DNA from 4 places in the Paenibacillus sp. FSL W8-0186 genome. Region 4 is predicted to be linked to each of the others. Evidence: riboswitches for the same ligand, from Rfam matches in the RefSeq annotation. Region 4 holds a riboswitch; each other region holds the start of a gene.
What was found. A riboswitch is a leader RNA that binds a small molecule or an ion and turns the genes downstream of it on or off. The one in region 4 is predicted to bind thiamine pyrophosphate.
Positions count from the first base shown of each region.

Region 1 (3,985 bases), 640 kb from region 4:
CAACGGGAGAAGGTGCCCGCGGCTTCATGTGGGAAGTCAAACATGGCGGTAATACGGTCTATCTGGTAGGATCGATGCATATTGCGGACGACAGCTTTTATCCGCTGCGTTCGGAATTCGAGGATGCTTTTGCCGAAGCGGATTATTTGGGGGTAGAAATTGACCTTAGCAAGGCTGCTGATGAAGCCAATCAGAAGCTGATCTTGGATGTGGGAATGTATCAGGACGGTACGACTTTGAAGGATCATGTGTCCAAGGAGACATATGCAAAGCTTCAGGATATTTTGCAGCAGAACGGCCTGGAGCCAAACGCCTTTGATGTCTTCAAGCCATGGGTCGTCGAGAGTACCATCAGCACGCTTAAATCGATGCAGTCAGGTTATGAAGCCTCTGCCGGAATCGACCTGTATTTCATCCAGAAAGCCATAGAACGCAAGCTGCCGGTGTTGGAACTGGAAACCTACGAGTCCCAGCTGAGCATGCTCGACGGGTTCTCCAGCGAATTACAGGAGAAAAACCTAAATACCGCCTTGGACAACTTCGATGTTTCGGCTGAACTTGTGGACGATATGGCCGATATGTGGAAATCAGGGGATGATCAGAAACTGCTTGAGTTCACCGAGAGCATGATCGAGGATCCGGAGTATTACAAAGCGATGCTGACAGACCGGAATATCGTTATGGCCGATAAAATCGATGGATACCTGAAAAGCGACAAGAAAGCGGAATATTTCATTGTGGTTGGCGCCGCGCATTTCGCCGGCAAAGACGGCATCGTTCAGTTGTTGCAGGATAAAGGCTATTCCGTCGTTCGCAAATGAGCGTTCGGATAATCTTGCCAAGGCTATTAAGGTAAGTTATAGTGAAAGTAACTGAATATGGAGTGCGGGTGCTGGATAAAGTCCGGCTGAGATTGGAACCTGATGTTCCGGACCGTTAATCTGATCCAGGTAATGCTGGCGTAGAGAACATATCGAATTTAAAGCCATTCGTGTATTCTCGAATGGCTTTTTTGTGTCCTGCAGCCGGTAAATACAAAACGGAGGTAGAGTTGGCAGATGAGAGATTTTCGTTTGTACGCTATTACCGATGAAAGAAGCCATCCCGGCAGGGAGCTTGCCGAAGTGATGGAGGAGGCTATTCTTGGCGGTGCAGATATCGTGCAGCTTCGGGACAAGCACAGCGATCGGGAAGCCGTGCTGGAGAAGGCAAAGCGGCTTCGCGAATTGACCCGCAGGTATGATGTCCCTTTTATCGTCAACGACTATATTGATATTGCGCTTGAGGTAGATGCGGACGGCATTCATCTGGGCCAGGGCGACACACCGCTTTCCGTGGCCAGGGAGCTGGTCGGCGGCAAAATCATCGGCATTTCCACGCATGCGATCGAGGAGGCGCTGCTGGCAGAACAGCAGGGAGCGGACTATATCGGCGTTGGTCCTGTATATCCGACGGCTACGAAGGCGGGTGCAGCACCAGTAACGCTTTCCTATGTTCGCGAGGTAGCTGAGAAAATTCGCATTCCGTTCGTAGCGATCGGCGGCATCAAGCTGCACAATGCGGATGAAGTGATCGCTGCCGGGGCAACGCGAATCTGCGCGGTGACCGAAATTGTAGGCAATCCGGACGTAAGAGGGACATGCGAGGCTTTTATTCGCAAATTAGAGCAAGGGGGAACGGCTCATGGGAAATACGCACAGCGTTGAGCTGAAGGTGAATGGTGTTATGCAGAGCTTGCAGGCGGGAACCGTTCAGGATGTAATCGCCCATTTCGGCTTGACGGGCAAGCCGGTTATCGTAGAAGCGGACGGTGTGATTTTGACCCCCGAGCAGTGGGTGGATACAACGGTGTCTTCAGGGATGGTCATCGAGCTGGTTCATTTTGTGGGAGGGGGTTAAGCGGATGCGGGATGATGCATTGCGTATCGGCGGCCGCTCGCTGTCGTCGCGGTTCTTTATTGGCACAGGGCTGTTTCCCAACCCGTTCGTACAGAAGGAAGCGATTAAAGCTTCCGGGGCGGAAGTGCTCACGTTTGCTATTCGGCGCATTAATCTCGATGCGGTAGAGGATGATTCCATATTGCAGCATATCGAGGATGGCGCCTTTCAATATTTGCCGAACACATCAGGCGCAAGCACGGCCGAGGAAGCGGTCCGGATTGCGCGGCTTGCCAGAGCCTCCGGTCTCAGCGACTGGATCAAGGTTGAGATCAGCGCGGACGCGAAGACGCTGCTGCCTGATCCGATTGAGACGCTTAAGGCGACGGAAATGCTGGTCAAAGAAGGATTTACGGTGCTTCCTTATATTTCGGACGATCCGGTCATCTGCCGCCGGCTGGAAGAAGCCGGGGCAGCTGCGATCATGCCGGGAGCAGCGCCGATCGGCACGGGGCTCGGCATATTAAATCCTTACAATTTAGGCCTAATTGTAGAAGAAGCGGGCGTGCCCGTTATCGTGGATGCCGGGCTTGGGACGGCCAGTGACGTGACGAAAGCGATGGAACTAGGCGTAGACGGGGTACTTATGAACACTCCGGTGGCCAAGGCGAAGGATCCAGTCATGATGGCGGCCGCCATGAAGCACGCGATAGAGGCGGGACGGCTAGCTTATTTATCCGGACGAATTGCCCGGAAGAAGTATGCTTCCGCGAGCAGTGGCCTGGAACAGTTTATTTTGAAATAGCCCTATGAAAAATGGCGCCTGGGAGCGATAGCATGATGCAGAATATAGTTATTATGGGCGGCGGCGTTATCGGATTGTCCTGCGCCTTTGAATTGCGGAAGCGGGGGCATAACATAACTCTGCTGGAAATCGGCAAGTGCGGCGGTCAAGCCTCGGGAGCAGCCGCAGGTATGCTGGCGCCATATTCCGAAAACCTGGAGGAGCCGGACGAATTCTTTCGACTGTGCCTGGACAGCCTGCGGCTGTATCCCGCATGGCAAGCGGAGATCAGGCAGATGTCAGGAGAAGCCTTTGAATATGCCAACTCTGGCAGCCTTTATGCGGTATACCATGAAGCGGATATTTTGGCCTTGGAGGGCCGGCTGCTCTGGCAGCGGGAATTCGGTTCCTCCGGCCGGATTGTCGAAGGGGAGGAGCTCCGGCGGATCGAGCCGGGGATCTCCAGCGAAGTCAAAGCGGCATTATATACACCCGAGGAGAGCCATATTTATGCGCCGCATTATGTGCAGGCGTTAGAGCAGGTTTGCCGGAATATGGGCGTGCGCATTTTCGAGCATTTGGAGAGCGTGGACATTGTCGATTGGCTGCCAGGACCTGGTAAAATGCCGGAGCCAACGCAAGCACCACTGGCGCAGGGTCAAGGACAGCTGTTCGGACTGCTGCAGGAGCAGCCGGAGTCTCTGCGCCGCGAGATCGTCTTGCAATCCAAGGATGGCCGGAAATTCCCGGCAGATCGCTTAATTGTATGCTCCGGCGCTTGGGCCCAGGAACTTTCCGGAACAATTGCGCTTCCCCTTCCGATTTATCCGATCCGCGGGCAAATATGCGCTTACGATAACACCGGGCATACGGTGAGGGGTATGGTGTTCAACAATCAAGGATACGTGGTCGCCAAAAATAACGGTACCGTCGTATGCGGCGCATCCGAGGATATTGCTGGCTTCGATACTTCGGTAACGGAGAAGGGCATCGAGCGGCTGCGCAAATGGAATAAACGGCTGTTTCCTTCTCTGGAAGGGGAAATCCCCTTTCACCAATGGGCCGGACTGCGTCCTTCCACCCAGGATGGCCGTCCTTTGCTGGGGACCCTCGAAGCTTCGGACCAGATTGTGTTGGCGGCTGGCCATTATCGCAACGGGATTTTGCTCAGCCCGATTACGGCCAAAATCGTGGCGGATGTCATCGATGGCCTGAAATTGCCCAGCTATTATCCGGCGTTTGCGCCGGATAGATTCAATCATATGATGATGCGCTAAAACGCAGCAATTAGAAAATCGGAAGCAATTGCAAGTGAAAAACCTC
Region 1 is NZ_CP150207.1:938,302-942,286, forward strand. It holds gene MKX50_RS03935 (TraB/GumN family protein) at 1-821, shown strand, start outside; TPP riboswitch at 876-985, shown strand; gene thiE (thiamine phosphate synthase) at 1,059-1,706, shown strand; gene thiS (sulfur carrier protein ThiS) at 1,684-1,899, shown strand; gene MKX50_RS03950 (thiazole synthase) at 1,904-2,683, shown strand; gene MKX50_RS03955 (FAD-dependent oxidoreductase) at 2,716-3,939, shown strand.
Region 1: another riboswitch for thiamine pyrophosphate. It lies ahead of thiE (thiamine phosphate synthase); the one in region 4 lies ahead of MKX50_RS06755 (ECF transporter S component).

Region 2 (3,985 bases), 160 kb from region 4:
TCCATATTTTGGAAGTAAATACTTTAGGTTTATTGTACGATATCATTGCAGAAATCGATCTAGGAGCCAAGCAGTTGCAGGAACATTGTGCGTGCTTGCCCTTATCCATTTTTGTTGTTTAACTCGTAATAAATGGATTTATAGCAGTTAGTTCCTGCAGCAAGACAGGGAAATTCGATTTACATGGATTTCTTGTCATTAGAAGAAGGGAAATTGCCAGCAATGGTCTGAATCCATCATTTAAGGTGTAAAAATCCATCTAATTTCCAGAAATAGTTGTCTTATGCTTAATTAGATGCGTCATTTCCATTTAATGTGCTGCGTTTGGTGTTTATGCATCTCAATGCCGATGGTAAACCTAACAACCAAATTATGAATTTTGCTGAGAATCCCTCTCCTAGATGCCATTTATGTGGTAGTATATGTAGTTGAGCCCGAAATAGGAGAATTATCCGGTGGTATAATGATGGTATGAGGCAAAAGGAAATCCAAAGGAAACAAGGAATTGAAAGAGGAGAACTGAACTTGGAAGATTATAATGAAATGCTTGAACAAATGAATATCCAGCATGCGATTATCGGGGAAGTGACGACAAGCCTGCCTGACATTCTTCAAGATTTGACGAAGGTCCGTTTGTCATCGCTTGCTTCGGCCTGCAATTTGCCTGGACGTTCCAAGATGAAAAAGCAAGAATTAATAGAAGCGCTAACAGCATACATGACCGATGCGGAGCATCTGCAATCCGCCCTGCTGATTGTCGGCGGCCTGGAATGGCAATTGTTCGAATCGCTTCTTCGTCAACCTGTTCTGCAGAACAATCTCATTCTAATTGAGCACTACTGGTATTTAATGAACCGTGGGCTAGTATTTACTTATTTCAGCGAGGGTCAGCTTTATGTCGTCCTGCCGGACGAGATTAGAGAAGCCTATGCCAAGCTGGATCACGCAAAATTCCATCAACAACGGGCGAGTGTACAGCTCGTTCATGAGTATATATTAGCTATGACGCACTTATACGGTGTGATCGAACCGGATAAGGTCATTGAAATTTACAATGCGCAGAACAGCGAACAGCTCGATCAGAAACGGTTCAAGGAGCTGCTTGGAGAGTTAACGAGCAGAGAACAGAATTATACGATAGAGGACGGCTTCATCGTCGACGGATATTTGTCTCTAGAGGATTCGCAAGGAGAGCTTAAAGAACTGCTGGCGCAAGTACAAGGCAAGCCTTATTTCATTCCGAAACGCGAAGAACTGCTGAAATATGCCGATGAAGATTACTTCGAGATGACGCCGCAGCTGACAAAGCTGAGAGCATACATCATGAAGGAAATTTCCCGTGATGCGGAAATGATCGACTATCTTATCGACGATATACAGTTAGCCTGCACGATGCAAGCGACTTCGGGAGAGCTGATCCATGAATTCGAGAGAAGAGGCCTGAAATTCCAAAGCATGGAGCAGGCGGATACGGTTATCGCTCTAATGAACGATGTGTACAACCATACAAGACTGTGGATGCACAGAGGTCATACACCTTCTGAGATGAACCGGATTTCCGGAAATGTGGAGCTGAGAGCGGCGCATCGCCAGCTAAGTCCTTTGAACAAAAGCCAGGTGTCCGTCACCAAAATCGGCCGCAACGAACCATGCCCGTGCGGCAGCGGCTTCAAGTACAAAAAATGCTGCGGCAAGTAAAATGAAATGCCAAAAATTTGACAACACTTGTAAAGACAGATACAGTAATAGTGAAAATGAATAGGAAGTCCACTAGGGGAGCCGGCAGCGGCTGAGACAAGATCGTAATCTTGGACCCTTTGAACCTGATCTAGTTCGTACTAGCGTAGGAAAGTGGAGTCGGAATCCGATGCCTGACACTTATTGCAGCTTGCTGCCCGTGTAAAGGTGGCGTTGAATGAGGCCGCTCCATTGATGGAGCGGCCTTTTTGGTATTTTTGCATGTGCGGCATCGTCCCTAACGGCTTCCTGATCATGTTCGCATTATATCCGGAGGTGGGGAACCATGAGTTTTACGCAGGAGCTTCGTCAGAAAGCGGACGGTATCTTTCAGGCTATTTTTGAACACCCTTTTGTGAGAGGAATCGCTAACGGCGACTTGCGGAAGGAGCAGCTCATTCACTACGTCAAGCAGGATCATGAATATTTAACGGCGTATATGCGGATTTATGGCATTGCCATATCCAAATGCTCGAGCCGCGACGAGATCGAAATGTTTAATCAGCAAATCTCTTTTATTCTGAACAGTGAAGTTCATCCGCATAATAACTTCTGTGCGGTTGCCGGAGTCAGCTATGATGAAATGCAGGGTTATGCGCTCGCTCCGGGGGCACATCACTATATCCGCCACATGCTGAACGTGGCCCATGAAGGAAGCCTGGCTGAAATTATGGCGGTGCTGCTGCCGTGTCCGTGGACTTACCTGGAGATCGGGGAGAAGCTGATGAGAGAAGTGCAGCCGACCGAGGCCCATCCATTCTATGAATGGATCCATTTCTATGAGACGCGGACGAATACGACCGCTAAATTCTCCGAGCGTCTGGACAAGTGGGCGGAAATGACAACCGAGCTTGAACGCAAAAAAATGACCGAGCACTATCTATTGAGCTGCCAGCTCGAGTATATGTTCTGGGATATGGCCTATAACGTTCAGGATTGGCCGGTGTCCATGAACACGGCGGAATACGCATTATAAGTGAGGCGGATCATAATGAATACACTGGAAAACGATATAACAGCACTTCTTACAAAGGTTCAGAGAACCAAACCGCTTATTCATAATATGACCAACGTAGTAGTTACCAATTTTACAGCAAACGGGCTATATGCTCTTGGTGCATCTCCCGTCATGGCGTATGCGCCGGAGGAGGTGGCCGATATGGCAAAAATCGCCGGGGCGCTCGTGCTCAATATCGGCACGTTGACGAAGGAGCAGGTCGAGGCGATGATCATTGCCGGAAAATCGGCGAATGAGCATGGCGTACCGGTACTGCTTGACCCGGTTGGGGCAGGGGCAACGGCATTCCGCACGGAATCGGCGCTGCGGATTCTCCGCGAGGTGAAGGTCTCCCTCGTGCGGGGAAATGCGGCGGAAATCGCCAACCTTATCGGCGAGTCGCGTGAAATCAAAGGCGTTGACGCCGGGGATGGCGCCGACAATGAGAACGCCGGACTTGGCCTGCGGGCTTCGCGGCAGCTGAATGCGATCGTAGCGATTACAGGCAAGGAGGATGTTATCTCGGACGGGAGCCTGTGCCGGATCGTTAGCGGCGGGGATGCGCTGCTGACCCAGGTGACGGGAGCAGGCTGCCTGCTGACATCGGTGCTGGGCGCTTTTGCCGCGGTGGAGAAGGATTTGCTGCTGGCGGGTACAGCTGGGCTGGCCTTTTACGGCGCGGCTGCCTCACGGGCGGCTGAGCGCACATCTGAAATCGGCCCGGGCAGTTTCCAAGTCGCTTTTCTCGATGAGTTGGCCAAACTTCACCCTCACTCCCTGAAGGGACATGCTGCGGTTCGCGAATTTCAGGCCTCCGCCACAGGGGAGGCATTGATATGAGCATAGCCAGAGCACTTACGGTTGCCGGTTCGGATAGCGGAGGCGGTGCGGGCATACAGGCCGATCTCAAGACATTCCAGGAGCTGGATGTCTTCGGCATGTCGGCCATTACCGCCATCACGGTGCAGAATACGCTGGGCGTTCAGGGCGTGTACCCGCTGCCGCCGCAAGCTGCTGTAGAGCAAATCGATGCCGTAAGCACCGATCTAGGCGTCGATGCCTTGAAGACGGGGATGCTGTTCAGCGCCGAGATTATTGAAGCGGTGGCTGGACGCATCAAGGAGCATGGCTGGCGCAATGTCGTCGTTGATCCGGTGATGATCGCCAAGGGCGGAGCAGATTTGCTGCTGCCGGAAGCCGTGCGAGCCTTGAAGGAGCAGCTGCTGCCGCTGGCGCTGATCGTCACGCCGA
Region 2 is NZ_CP150207.1:1,419,791-1,423,775, forward strand. It holds gene MKX50_RS06085 (SEC-C metal-binding domain-containing protein) at 526-1,698, shown strand; TPP riboswitch at 1,763-1,867, shown strand; gene tenA (thiaminase II) at 2,024-2,713, shown strand; gene thiM (hydroxyethylthiazole kinase) at 2,729-3,574, shown strand; gene thiD (bifunctional hydroxymethylpyrimidine kinase/phosphomethylpyrimidine kinase) at 3,571-3,985, shown strand, end outside.
Region 2: another riboswitch for thiamine pyrophosphate. It lies ahead of tenA (thiaminase II); the one in region 4 lies ahead of MKX50_RS06755 (ECF transporter S component).

Region 3 (3,985 bases), 2.7 Mb from region 4:
CTCGACCCGATCGGATACAGCCTCCTCGGACAGCTTCTGCAGCCGCAGGCCGAAGGCAAGCTCGTCGTAGACGGTATCAGTGACGAATTGATGCTCCGGATGCTGGAAAATGAGACCAACACGCTTACGCAGCTCTTTCTCCGGCCAGTCCGGCAAGGGTCGACCAGCGAAGGTGATACCGCCGGAGGATGGCTCCAATATGCCCGACAAGAGCGCGGCGAGGGTCGTCTTCCCCGCCCCGTTCTGGCCGACGAGGGCAATGAACTGCCCGGCAGGGATCGACAGTGACAGCCGCTCGAGAATCTTCTGTCCTCCGCTGCGCTCGAAGGAAAGGCTATTGACCGACAGCAAGGCTTCCTTGCCGCCAGCATCGGCAGCCCCTTCGTCCGGCAGCTTGGATCGGGAGGCATCGGTTTGCTCCAGCTGCTGAAGCAGCGTTCTTTTTACGGAATCGGGTTTGCTCAGCCACAGTTCAGCCAGCTCGTCCCTGGTGAGCGGCTGCCATGAAGATTCTCTGTCTATCTGCAGCTGCTCATGCAGGCGGACGGCCCCTGGCATCCATATTCCCAAATGCTGCGCCTCTTCTTTGAAATTGGCGAAATAGGTTCGGGGCTCCCCCTCGTAAACAAGTTTACCTTCTGTGCCCATCACGGCAAGGCGATCGACATAAGGCATCCAGGCATCAAGCTGGTGTTCGATCAGCAAGATGCTCATTTGCCGCTGCTTGCGGATGGAATGAATGAGATCGGCCAAGTGCGAGCAAGCCAGCGGATCCAGATTAGATGTGGGCTCGTCAAGGATGAGAACATCCGGATTCAATGCCAGAGCGCAGGCTAGGGCAAGCCGCTGCTTCATTCCACCGGATAAAGTATGGATATTCGCGCTCCGCCAGCCGGTCAAATCGACAAGCCGCAGCGCTTCGTCGATTTTCGCGTTGATTTGTTCCCGTGGACATCCGATATTTTCCAGGCAAAAAGCAAGCTCCTCCTCCACCTTAAGCATGCAAAATTGGCTGTCCACGTCTTGGAACACAATGCCTACCTGCTGCGCAATTTCACCTGGATCCTGTCCCTCTAGGGATTTGCCATACAGATAAACGCCGCCTGTCACCAGGCTATCAATGGCTGACGGGTACACCCGGTTCAGGCAGAGGGCCAAGGAACTTTTTCCACAGCCGCTTGGACCAAGGAGCAGCATCAATTCACCTTGATGCAGCCCGAGGGAAATCGAGGAGAACACCTGCTCCTCCCCGTCCTCGCTGAAAGCAAGGGATAAATTTTTTGTCTCCAAGACCATCGGTTTATCCATCGTTTCTTGATTCGGGAGCAATGTATTCATTACTGCTTCACCGAGGTTCGTTGTTGATTGGCGCTTTGGGCAGCGGCCTTCCCGATGGGAAAGCTCCTCAATACGCCTGTCCGGGCCAGCGCATCGGATATCCATTTGCCTAGCAGGCCGGCGATCACTGCACCGCTGATAACGCGGACGATGAACATCGAGATGACTAGACCCGTGGACAAAGCGGCGAAGCCGGATTGAAAGAAGCCCCAGCCAAAGCTGAATACGGCCGCGCCTACGCCTGCGCCCATGAGCACTGCTGTGTTGTAGTAACGGTATCTTACGGCGGCGAATACCGCTTCCGCTCCGAGGCCTTGAATAAAGGCCGACAGAATCAGGATCGGGCCGGTGACGTTGCCGATCAACACCTCGATCGTTCCGGCGATTGTCTCAGACAGCAGGGCAGCTCCGGGCTTGCGCAAGATATAGGCCGAAATGATTGAAACGATAAACCATATGCCGAAGATGACCTCATATCCCATCGGACCCATAAAGCCGACAAGCACATTTCCTATCTGCAGGAAAATCAAATAGACGACAGCAAACACGACGGACAGCGAGCTGAGAACGATAATGTCGCGAAGCTTCCAGGTTGACATCCTTATTCCCCCTTCCTCTGCACATGCTCCGGTTTGGCTGACGGGCTGTTGCAGGAGATTGTGGCCGTCATGACTAGATGGGAAGTCTTGGTGCTTGACGTGACAAAGGCATTTTCGAGCGAACGAAACACCTGTTGGGCGGTTCCATCCAAGCGGCTGGCGTAATGAATTCCGCCGGAGAACGTTCCCTCGGCTTCCGCCGCTTTGACCGCATCATAAATGACGTCCATGTAGTGGGCCACCCCCATCGGGTAAAGGGCGAATTGAGCTGCGGTATCAACCGATGTTTTGTTCCCTTCATTCAAACGGACATCGTCCTCAGACATGAAGACATCTCCTTCCGTATCTCCCGGGCAGCCTACGGAAAAGGTTGCGCTAAGAACGACATGCTCACCGCTTTTTGCCGCTTGCAGGAAAATGGATTTCACTACGTCGAACACATGCTCATGGCGGCCGCGCACGCAGGTGCTGACGTCATCGCTTTGAACCCAGACCTTGGACGTATCGGTCTGCTCCAGCGCTCCAAGAATGATCGGAACGAACCGGTCGCTCATCGGAAACAGAGAGAACCGGCAGCCGACGATGCGGCTGGTGCCGCAGGCCGCGGCTTGAATGTTGTGGTTGAATGAATTGGTCATGATGCTTTTCCTCCCCTGGTTCATTTGAATTATTGCTGATAACGACAAAAAAACCGCACCCGAAGAGTGCAGTTATATCGATACAGCCTGTGTCTGCTTAAACATTTTAAAGCAAGCACGCAGCGCTATTTATCGTTTCCCCGCACTTCCCCACGCTAGTATGATCTAGATCGGGTGTAAAGGGTTAACCGTTCCTCAAGCGGGAACGATCTCTCAGCCAGCAAAGGCACCCCTAGTGCATTTTTCCGTGATGCGGTTGTCAATGGTTCCCATTATACAGAGTTCCTTTCAATTGTAAAGCCTTGTTTAAATGAAGTGGTCTATATTCTCGCAAATATTCATATTGTAACGGTAGAAGAGAGGACAAGGAGCGTGCGGATCGTGAACAAGGCAAAGATGACATTCCGGTTCGATGAACATGGGCAGCAAGCGCACAGTGCACAGAAGGCTGGAGATCGCCAGCGGCTGGAGACCGCCCCCGCTTCAGGGCATGACAAGCCGCCCGAGCGATCAGAACAAGAACCGAAGGATACTCCTATAACTTACCGTGCGGTGGAAACGATAGATTATTGGGGAGATCCCTTTACAGACCATACAGGAACAGGGATTGCCCTATTGCCAGAGCATGCCGAGCCAGGCGGCGGTGATTATTATTTTCGCAAAACGCGGACCTCCTGGTGGAAGGTTGCCGGCTCGCTGACCGGCGCGATCGTGACCGGAGCGCTCTTTGGATTCGTCGTTCTGTCCATGTTCGACCAGGAAATGACGGTGCCGATCCCTGGAATTAGCGTGCCGAAGCAGGGGGCGGCCGGAGAAGCAGCCGATATTCCCGTACTTGGCGGTGTCATTACGGAGGAACAGGTTCCGCTCGTACAGGTCGTTCTGCCTTCACAGAGCTATCATTTCCTGCAGTACGGCGTGTTCAGCACAGCGGAAGGCGTTGCCCTGGCCCAGGAACAATTGCGCTCCGCGGGAATTGCCGCCGCGCGGGATACCATGGATGAGAAGCGGGTCTATGCCGGAGTATCCCCGGACCGTGAGGAAGCTAAAATGCTGAGCGGGAGGCTGAAGACAGGCGGCGTTCACCTCATTTTGCATGAAATTGCTTTGCCTGAATCGGCTACGATGGAATATAAAGGGGATGCGGCATCCCTCCAGCAATATTTGGCGCAGAGTGCGGATCTCGCCTATATGCTCAGCTCCTCCTCGGCAGCTCTTCTGGGAGAAGCTTCTCCCGGGCGCCAGAGTCAGGAGGAAATCGGCCGGCTAAGGGAGAGCCACCAGCTGTGGACCAAAAGCGCCGCTGACGTTCGAGGCAAGCTGACGGCAGCCGCAGAGGCTGAAGCAAAGGAGATGGAGAAGGCGATGAACAGCGCGGTTGAGGCGATGGAGGAATTTAACGAGAAGGGC
Region 3 is NZ_CP150207.1:4,267,059-4,271,043, reverse strand. It holds gene MKX50_RS19090 (energy-coupling factor transporter ATPase) at 1-1,338, opposite strand, end outside; gene MKX50_RS19085 (ECF transporter S component) at 1,338-1,937, opposite strand; gene MKX50_RS19080 (YkoF family thiamine/hydroxymethylpyrimidine-binding protein) at 1,940-2,575, opposite strand; TPP riboswitch at 2,706-2,819, opposite strand; gene MKX50_RS19075 (SPOR domain-containing protein) at 2,957-3,985, shown strand, end outside.
Region 3: another riboswitch for thiamine pyrophosphate. It lies ahead of MKX50_RS19080 (YkoF family thiamine/hydroxymethylpyrimidine-binding protein); the one in region 4 lies ahead of MKX50_RS06755 (ECF transporter S component).

Region 4 (3,985 bases):
AGGAGCAAGGAGGCAGGGTTGTTCCGGGAAATCTCTACGTATCAGCAGGTGGGCAAGGCGACAAGGCTTAGTGTCGACCATACGGTCGGCAATATGAAAGTCAGCACTTATGAAGGGGAGGAAATACGCGTTCATGCCGTGGTATGGTTTGGGAAATCGACTCACCAGGAGAGCAGGCAGCGCATATTGGAGCAAGCGGAGGTATCCGTGATTGAGAAGGGCGGGCAATTGAGGATCGTGACGCATCCGAAGGATGATCCTGACTCGAGTCTATGGAAATGGGCGGAAAAGAAATATGGGTTCTCTGACTTCATGATCGATTACGAGATAGAGGTGCCGGCAGCCTTAGAGAGCTATGATATCCGGCTTGAGGTTGGCAATGTTGAGTTACATGACCTGAAAGGAAGCTACAGCATCCGCAGTGAAGTCGGGCAGATTAAAATGGATAATGTCCGCATTTCGGGTCAATCTTCCGTAGCAACGTCTACGGGCAGCGTTGACATGCGCATAGCTGAATTGAGCGGCCAAGGCCAGCTTCATGTCCAGACAGAGATCGGAAATATCCATGCAGCCCTGGACGATACTGTGCAATGCACGCTTGTGATTAAGAACGACGTGGGGAAAATTACCGGAGCTGCAGAAGGAACGAGCCAGATCAATGGCGGTGGAGGAGAAATGTTGCTGCAAACACAAGTTGGCTCAATTACGGTGGAGTAGATTTTAGCCCTAAGATAGTTAAGCAGGCCATCCTCACTAGAGGGTGGCCTGCTCGAAAAATGTATAAAATTTCAGTGCAGCTAGCTGGTTCGTCAAGTCAAGAATGGGCTGTCATGGAACGCTTGCCAGCGGTGTGAAATCTCCCTAAAGGCTCTCCCATTTTGACCTTAGAGCCTGGGGCAAGCTCAGGAAGGGGCTCAAATGTATCGTTCTCGACCAGCAGGACGACGGTTGAGCCGAATTCGAAATAAGCCATATCGTCTCCCCGGTTCCAGTGCTTCGCTTCGGGATCCGTATATTTAATGCTGCTTACGTTCATGGCCCCGACTTTGACTACGGCAACTTCTCCGAGGTCGTGGGAGATATATGTGATTAGCCGTTCATTGCGGCTGAGTACCTTCCTCATATTTCTCATTCCAAAATCATTGACGGGATAGACCTTCCCTTTTATATGCTCGCTCTCCAGCTTGCTTCCCGTTATTGGGGCATGAATGCGGTGATAGTCGGTCGGGCTAAGGTATAGCACGAAGAAAAAGCCATGGTTGTAGCTTTGCGCGCGCGGGGAGTAATTAAGCAGCTCTTCCAAAGAGTAGTCCTGGCCTTTGACGTTAAGAATTGTTCCTGTTTGAATTTCTCCCATTGCAGTAATTAATGCATCGACGGGGCTGATCAGCCCTTCCGGAAGGGAATGAATCGGGCGCATGTCCGGCTTGAGCCTGCGCGTGAAAAATTCGTTCAGCGTCCGGTATTCTTTAATGTCCTTTTCGGCTTCATCTAGCGGAATGCCATAGGATTTAGCGAAAGCAGGAATAAGAAGCCGGCTTGCTTCCGAGTGTGAGAACCGGCCCATCAGCCGGGAGATCCATTTCCGGGAGGTAAGCTCCGTCATCCATTTCATCCATTTTGCGATCAAATTGGTTCCCCCTAATTCCTATGCTGAACAATGGTGCTGCCGTTTTCCACTTCCGACTATATTGACATATAATACAATTGAAATCAACAACGATGCTGTAATAATTAAATAAAGCTTGCTACTGCGGCATCTCTTGTTGTATGGTTAAATCAATCGCATAGTGATACGGGAGCTTGAGAGGAATCAGGCTGAGATTGCAGTATAATCCGCTGCTGACCGTTAATCTGATCTGGATAATGCCAGCGTAGATAATCCGTTGTTCAAGGTTTCTTCGTGCCTATGAACCCATACAGCCGCCTGAGCATATCCAGCGGTTTTTTTGTTGTGTTTAGCCATACTATTTCAAAGAGGCAAGAAGAAGGGGAGATGACGGTAATGCAAAATGCAGTACAAAGAAAAGGCGGTCGGGGGCTGAAGCTGAGCGATTTGCTCGTAACGATTTTCGTCTCAATCGTCCTGGGAGTAGTTTATTATTTTTGGAGCGCGGTTTATAATCTGTTCTCGTTTTTTCCACAGGCGGATGAGCTTGTCTACGGTATGTGGTTCATGGCGTCGACGCTGGTATTTTTACTGATTCGCAAGCCTGGCGTAGCTCTAATCGCTGAAATTGCCGCCGCGCACGTATCGATATTGTTCGGCAGCGAGTGGGGCATACAGCTTGTCATGTACAGTGTGCTCCAAGGGCTGGGCGCCGAATTGGTATTCGCGGCATTCCGCTACAAGAACTATTCGGCATCGGTGGCGGCTTTGGCGGGTGTAGCCGCAGCGGTAGGTTCGCTGATCCCGGACATTTATTATGGATATATCCAGGATTATCAAACCTGGCTGCTGATTGCCAAATACGGCATGCGCGCCATCAGCTCTGCCCTGATTTGCGGATACTTGGCATATGCAATCGTGAAGGCAGTAGAGGCTACGGGGGTAACCAATTTGCTGCGTCCTGTTGAGGATAAAGATTATGCGGCGCTGGACGATTAAGCGATGATGCCTATATTGACATCCGCCGCAGCAAGTGACCAGCAGAACCGGGCAGCGGCTATAGCAGCGGGCGTAACCGGGCTTCGGCTTAAGTTCCCGGGTGAGGAACGCTTCGTTTTTAAAGATCTTACTCTGCATGTAGAACAGGGGGAGAAGGTATTGCTGCTGGGCCCGAGCGGGAGCGGGAAATCTACCCTGCTGCAGGTGCTCTCAGGTATTATACCTTCGCTTGTCGAGGTGCCTATGCGCTGCGAAGAGCGGATACAGCCCCCATCCTGGGGATTCGTGTTTCAAGACCCGGATACCCAATTTTGCATGCCTTATGTGGATGAGGAGCTAGCCTTTGTTCTCGAAAATCTTGCCGTTCCGCAAAACGAGATGCAGGAACGAATGGGAGAGGTTCTCGAGGCGGTCGGCCTTCATTTGCCGGAGCTGCATGTCCAGATCGACACATTGTCCCAGGGGATGAAACAGCGGCTGGCTCTGGCCTCTGTGCTGCTCTCCAATCCCCAGGTGCTCTTTCTAGACGAGCCCTCTGCGCTGCTTGATCCGGAAGGCCGGGAACAGGTTTGGGAGACAGTCAAGAAGGTCTCCCCCGACCGGACGCTAATTATTGTCGAGCATCGGATCGAGGAAATTGCCGGTTTTGTCGACCGGATCATTCTCTTTGGCCCGGAAGGACAGCTGCTCGGACAGGGAACGCCGCAAGAGGTGTTCAGCACGTATCAATCCGAGCTGAAGGAGTTCGGTATTTGGTATCCCGGTGTATGGGAGCATTATTTCCTATCGCCGGAGGGAGAGGCGCTTCTTGAACCAATTCTCCAAGATGCGCCGGCATCCTCTGGAGCGACCTTAAAGCTGCTGGAGCTCTCCCGGTTCAAGGGCCTCAGGCACGGTAGACCGGTCATTAAGATCGAGCAGGCTTCCGTTTCACCAGGAGACTTCATTGCGATTACCGGGCCAAACGGAGCGGGAAAGAGCTCGCTGCTGCTGAGCCTGATGGGACTGCTCCGCTCGGAAGGAGCTTATTTACTAAATGGAGAGCCTTTGGATGACAGGCCGTTCGGCCAGAGCGCAAGGAAAGGCCGCTGGCGCAGGAACAAGCGAGATAAGCGTATAGAGCAGGCTGCATCCCATATCGGCTTTGTGTTCCAGAATCCAGAATTTCAATTCGTTGCTGAGCAGGTGGCAGAGGAAATCGCTTTTTCCTTGCGGCTCGAAGGATTAACGGAGAAGCTCGTAGCGGAGCGGGTCGACGCTGCTTTGTTGACCTTTGGATTAGAGGGGCTGAATCACCGCCATCCTTATCAGCTCTCCCTTGGGCAAAAGCGGAGATTAAGCGTGGCTGGCGCAGCGGTGTTGAATAAACCTATTCTG
Region 4 is NZ_CP150207.1:1,577,447-1,581,431, forward strand. It holds gene MKX50_RS06745 (DUF4097 family beta strand repeat-containing protein) at 1-717, shown strand, start outside; gene asd (archaetidylserine decarboxylase) at 815-1,630, opposite strand; TPP riboswitch at 1,786-1,898, shown strand; gene MKX50_RS06755 (ECF transporter S component) at 2,006-2,608, shown strand; gene MKX50_RS06760 (ABC transporter ATP-binding protein) at 2,612-3,985, shown strand, end outside.